DNA from 2 places in the Lactiplantibacillus sp. C232 genome. Region 2 is predicted to be linked to the other one. Evidence: predicted binding sites of a transcription regulator. Region 2 holds the regulator's gene; the other holds the start of a gene.
The links. Region 2 encodes NrdR, which represses ribonucleotide reductase genes. Its sites were predicted from a motif close to ACACNATATATNGTGT; they were not measured.
Positions count from the first base shown of each region.

Region 1: a site for NrdR is predicted at 1,243-1,258, ahead of MZO41_RS12380 (deoxynucleoside kinase). Genes of this name have one in related genera too.

Region 1 covers NZ_JAMSKZ010000013.1:83,683-86,889, forward strand. The annotation lists gene MZO41_RS12375 (M15 family metallopeptidase) at 141-914, shown strand; gene MZO41_RS12380 (deoxynucleoside kinase) at 1,310-1,945, shown strand; gene serS (serine--tRNA ligase) at 2,228-3,207, shown strand, end outside.
Region 2 covers NZ_JAMSKZ010000001.1:220,665-223,871, reverse strand. The annotation lists gene dnaI (primosomal protein DnaI) at 1-13, opposite strand, end outside; gene MZO41_RS01095 (replication initiation and membrane attachment family protein) at 17-1,420, opposite strand; gene nrdR (transcriptional regulator NrdR) at 1,442-1,957, opposite strand; gene coaE (dephospho-CoA kinase) at 1,999-2,592, opposite strand; gene mutM (bifunctional DNA-formamidopyrimidine glycosylase/DNA-(apurinic or apyrimidinic site) lyase) at 2,602-3,207, opposite strand, start outside.

The DNA.
Region 1 (3,207 bases), on a different contig from region 2:
TGAGGGTGCGCTAATCTGATATCTATGGTAATTTGATAGAATGAGAATATGGAATCATTAAAAATTCGCAAACTTATCCTTAAGAATAGGCTAGTCGGCTATGACTATGCTAAGCTGAAATGAGAAAGGCAGCGAGAGAGATGTTAAAGAGAAATTTGTTAAGAGGTCTAGCATTAGTGTCATTAGCAGGTGTCCTGGCTGGCTGTGGTGCTAGCCAGTCGACGTCTAAAGCGACTAGTAGTTCTACGAGTGCTAAGTCGACGAAGACACAGACCAAGCGGCAACGACTGATTAGTGCCTTACCGAAAGGCGTTAAATCGACCGATAGCGACTTAGTGGTCGTCAATAAGTGGCATAAGCGCGCTGAGATGACATTTAATAAGTCGAGCGTGGATGGTATTGAAGTCCGTAGTTCTATCGTCAAACCATTGGAAGCCTTTCTAGCGGGGGCAAAAAAAGCCGGCTATCCAGCAACAATCGTGTCTGGGTATCGTTCAGTTGCTTATCAAAAAGAGGTTTGGAATCAGTCGATTCAAACCTATGAGAATCAAGGAAAATCAGCCAAGGAAGCCTTAAAGCTGACTAAAGAATATGTCGCAGTTCCTAGTGGTAGTGAGCATGAAACTGGTCTCGCAGCAGATATCATGAACACGCACTGGTACAGCACTCATGGTAATCAATTATTGTCATCATCCGACAAGAACAAGGGTCAGCAGTGGTTGATTAATCACGCGGCGGACTATGGATTTGTGTTGCGCTTTACTAAAGATGGTAAGCAGTCGACCGGGATTGACTATGAATCTTGGCATTTCCGTTACGTTGGTAAGGCGAGTGCGGAATTCATGACTAAGCACAATTTGACTCTCGAACAGTACGTCAGCTTGCTGCAAGCTCGAGAAAAGGCGGCCAAGTAATAAGCTAGCCGTATTATTGATGACCGCCCCCAATTAATACTATATTATGGCGTACGTTAGGAATTAGCTAGCGTGCGCTTTTAAATTGTCTTCGGTTTAGCAATGTGGGTTCGTCTCAACTGAGTATTATTTGGTCACGACACGTTGTCGCTTGATTATGCTGGTCAGAGGCCGCACTCAAAGCTGAAGTGCCACCAGCGCCGGCTTGGGTAACCCAGTGTGTGTTAGTGAGTTGCTTGGATCGCTGACTAGTGCGTCGCAGTTGTGGCTGGTGCGAAGTTTTTTACTGAATTGACTCACCAGATATTGCATTTTAAGACGTGGGTGCGTACAATATGTAGTGTTGCTTTTAGAGATAATCAAAATTTTGACGTGATTAAAAGGAGAGACGCCCCATGCTTGTAATGTCAGGAACAATCGGTGCCGGCAAGACGAGTTTAACGCAGTTAGTGGCTAACCACTTTGGTTCTAAAGCGTTTTACGAGTCAGTTGATGATAATCCCATTTTGCCGTTATTTTATAAGGATCCTAAGAAGTACGCCTTCTTATTACAAATCTATTTTTTAAATAAACGGTTAGACAGTATTAAATCAGCTTTTGCTAACGATCTGGACGTCTTAGACCGGTCGATTTTTGAAGATTCATTATTATTTCATTTGAATGGTGATCTTGGCCGGGCGACGAATACCGAAGTTGACATTTATGATTCATTATTAGATAACATGATGCAGGAATTGCCAGAAGCGTCTCATCAAAAGAGTCCTGATTTACTTATTCATATCAATATTTCTTTTGATACGATGCTCAAACGAATCCAAAAGCGGGGCCGTTCTTACGAACAAATTGATCAAGATCCTGATTTATATAAATATTATCAGACTTTGAATGAACGCTATGACGACTGGTACGCTAATTATGATCATAGCCCGAAGATGCAGATCGACGGGGATCAGCTGGACTTTGTCGCCGATGCGGATGCGCGTAAGGAAGTCATTCGGTTGATCGACGAAAAAGTGGCTAGTTTAGGCTAGTTGCCTTTTTAGAATCAATGTTTTATAGTAGACAGTGAATATTAAACACGGCGCGTTTTTAAGTAGACGTTCAGAGAACCGGTGGGTGGTGTGAATCGGTAGTCGAAACTCCGGCGCGACAATGTGGGCAGGTAATACTGCACGGCACGGCCGTTATCCGTTTAAGGGTGGGATTAATCATGATCCTGAACTTGGGTGGTACCGCGAATCGCAGTCTCTTCGTCCCAATTGGGAGGAGAGACTGTTTTTATTTACGATTAAAAGTGAAAAGGAGACGTCGTTATGTTAGATGTTAAAATGATTCGTCAAAATCCAGATTTTGTAAAAGAACAGCTTGGTCATCGGGGCGTTGCTGCGAGTGACATCGATGATTTATTGGCCGCTGATGAAAAGCGTCGTGAATTGATCGCCAAGAGCGAACAATTGAAGTCGACGCGTAACCAAGTTTCAGGCGAAATTTCACAGAAGAAGCGGAACAAGGAAGACGCTAGTGCCGAAATTGCAGAAATGCAAAAAGTTAGCGCCGATGTGAAGACGTTGGATGAAGAACGGCGGACAGTCGATGCCCAAGTTCAGGATATGGCTGCACATTTACCAAACATGCCCCATCCCGACGTACCAGTTAGCTTGAAAGAAGAAGATGCCGTTGAATTACGTCGAATCGGGACACCACGGCATTTTGACTTTACGCCGAAAGCACATTGGGATATCGGTGAAGATTTAGGCATCTTAGACTTTGAGCGCGGTGCTAAGGTTTCTGGTAGTCGTTTCTTATACTACGTGGGCGATGGTGCTAAACTGGAACGCGCCGTTTACAACTTTTTCTTAGACCAGCACGAAGCTGAAGGGTATACGGAAGTTTTGCCGCCATACATGGTCACTGATGAATCTATGTACGGTACCGGCCAATTTCCTAAGTTCAAGGAAGACGCTTTCCGGATTACGACGCAAGATTTGACGTTGATTCCAACGGCCGAGGTGCCATTAGTCAACTATTATCGTGATGAAGTTATTCCAGCTGAAAAATTACCAGTTTACTTTACGGCCTTATCACCAGCCTTCCGTGAAGAAGCTGGTAGTGCTGGTCGTGATACGAAAGGCTTGATTCGCTTACACCAATTCAATAAGGTTGAAATGGTTAAGTTCACGAAACCAGAAGATTCATGGGATGAATTAGAGAAGTTGACCAACAATGCCGAATCATTGCTAAAGAAACTTGGGTTACCATATCACGTTATTACGTTAACGACTGGTGACATGAG
Region 2 (3,207 bases):
AGATATTCTCCATGTTTTAGTCCTCCTTTTCCGAATTTGTCTCAAGCTTTGCTAGTCGATCAGCAAGCTGTTTGCGTTGGGCAGCAGTAATTTGTTTACCGGTCTGAGCTGGTTGCTTACCACTCTCAGTCTGTTGCTGTTGTTGGGCCCACTTTGGCATAATCTCCTTACGCGTCGGTCGATTGTTCTTGCGCCGTGTTGGTGTTGATTTCGGCTGTTTACGTTGCTTCAAATACATCAAAGCCGCTTCCGGCGTCGTAATGCCGTGTTGTTGCCAATCATTGGCGACTGTTTCTAGCAAATTACGATTAAGGGCAGCTAACTCCCGATTTTGCAATAAGTAGTAGATCACCATGTTGATGACGGCATTGGGTAATACCCCCCGACCAATTAAATCATGAACTAGTCGGTTCTCACCGCTCGTCACAAAACCATGTTTCTCCTGCTTCAAAGCTGATAAAAAGTCATACGGCGCTGTCTGCTTAGCATACGTCACGAGTTGCTGCTCAGCCGTTGAGAGCTGTGCTGAAGCCTTGTTATCCTTAGTGGTCGTCGTTGCAACCGTTGCTTCCGTAGCGACCTGCTGACTCGAAACTGCGGGCCGTTCATAGCGCCGCGCAATCAATAATTTCAATTGATTTTCATCAAACTGACCCGTTGTTAAACTAGCCACTTCACTGATTAACTTAGCCATCTCAATCTCACTGATGCCGTAGACCCGACTTTCCGTAATGATCAGTTGCCGTGAACTCGCAACCTGTTTGAGATCAACATAGTTCTGCTTCAAAATTTGCCCCAACAGTTGCCAGTCAAAGTCATCGTCACTGAGCACGGGCGAGTGATCCTCGGCCGGTTCATTGGCCGCCAATTGGGCGCGCACCTTTTGCACTGAAAGAGGTGGCGTCGTAACTTTTTGACTATCAACGTGAAACACATCTAAGATATTTGCCGTCACGTCTTTGGCAGCCGTCAAGTCAATCGGCTGTGCTGCAAAATCGCCAGCAAGTTGTTGATAACGTAACTCACCGACCGTATCTAACAATAGGACACTCAATAGATCATCCGCAAAGAATTGTAACGCCAGTAATGGTGCTTGTAATTGATAAATGTACATGGCACCCAATTCATCTTGTTGATAATAGCTGCGCAACAAGCCAGTTGCTTCAAGTTTACGCCGAGCCGCTAACACCGTCGGCAAGTCCACATTTAGGATGCCCAGCAGTTCCGCGTGACTGCGTCGATTGCTCAGCTCATTCTCGCTACTCTGTAAGCTACGTAACGCCGCGTACAAGCTATATGCCAATGGCCCCATCAGTGGCAAGTATAATTCCGCCAATACAGCTTGTTGCGCCGCACTGAGCGCTGGTGCTTGCGGGACCACTAACCCAGTTTTGGGTGTTAAGGGTTCATCATTTGGCATGTTGTTCACCATTCTTTTTAACTAATCTTTTTTTCGTTTAGGTGCGTGGGTCGTCTTCGCTGACGGTTTTGCCAGTTTGACCTTATCACGCTCCATCATATCTTGGAGTTCATTCAAGAAGACGTGCATATCCTTGAATTGCCGGTAAACACTGGCAAAACGAATGTACGAAATTTCGTCAATATCTGCCAATTGCTCCATGACATACTCGCCGATAACTTGGCTTGAAATTTCATTTTCGCCCAGTGACCGGACCTTATTTTCAACATCATCAACGACGCCCGTCATGGTTTCCATGCTAACGGGTCGTTTCTCGGCCGAGCGAATAATTCCGCGCAAGACTTTTTCACGATTGAATTCTTCGCGGGCACCATTTTTCTTAATGACTAATAATGGCGTGGCTTCGACCCGTTCAAATGTTGTGAACCGGAACCCACAGTTTTCGCATTCCCGGCGCCGTCGAATCACGCGACCATCATCAGTTGGTCGACTGTCAACCACGCGGGAGCCATTATGATGACAATGTGGACATTGCATAGACTTCTCACCCCTTGTAACAACTAACAATCAGTTTTTCTTTATTTAGTAATAGTTTTCAGCCATTTTAACACGGCTGCTTTAGTTTTATCAATGTTGGCCCCGTTATCAATGACAACGTCAGCCCTTGCGACCTTCTGTGCAAGTGGCATTTGGCTGTCAATTCGTGCCTGAGCCGCCTGTTGCGATAAGTGGTTACGCGCCATCAACCGCTGCAATACTACGGCGGGTGATGCCGTCACAACCAACACTTGATCACAAACATGTTGCCAGCCACTTTCAAATAACAACGGCACATCTAAAATAATTGCGTCGGGCTGTTGCTGGTTTGCCGCGACAATCGCTTCGAACATCGCGTACTGAATCGGTAACCGTGTAATTGCGGTTAAGTCTTGTAAAGCTTGAGCATCGTTAAAAACCAACTGGCCAAGCCATGGCCGATTCAGTCGCCCGTCTGCCAGCACTGCTTGCTGACCAAAGTGCGCCACAATCTTTTGGGTCGTCGGTTGGCCTGGCCCTTCAACCTGCCACGCGATTTTATCCGCATCAACGATTGGTAACTTAGTTGCCAGCAGCTTAGAAACAGTCGACTTACCAGTGGCAATGCCACCAGTCAATCCAATCAACTTTGTCATCTTGATCACCTACAACCGTTGTTCTAACGGGCAAAAATGGGTCCCTCGCTGTGCCACTTTGATTTTCTCAATAATTGTGCCACACCGTTCGCAAGGTTCCCCTTCACGACCATAGACGTGTAAGTGATTTTGAAACTGACCGGCTTCACCAAATGCCGTTGAAAATGAATGAACAGTGGTGCCGTGACCTTTAATTGCCATCGCCATTTCATCAATAATGTTTTGGCGCAATGTTGCAATCTCATCAGTAGTTAGTGAATTAGCAGGCCGCATTGGATGAATCTTACTCATCCATAGCGTTTCGTCCGCGTAAATATTCCCAATGCCCGCAATCTTACTTTGATCCAACAATAGTGGCTTGATCATCTTTTTCGACTTGCCAAAAGTGGCCGTCATATAAGCCAGTGTTAACTGTTCAGCAACGGGTTCCGGGCCAATTGTCCGCAATCCCGCCACCGTGTTTTCTTCACCGGTCGGCACGAGCGTCATTCGCCCGAACTTACGCGTATCGTTGTACAGCAAATCACGATCATCGGTCAGATGGAAGATCACGTGCGTGTGTTTACCTTGATCTTCACCACGCGGTACAACATTATACTTGCCTTCCATCCGCAA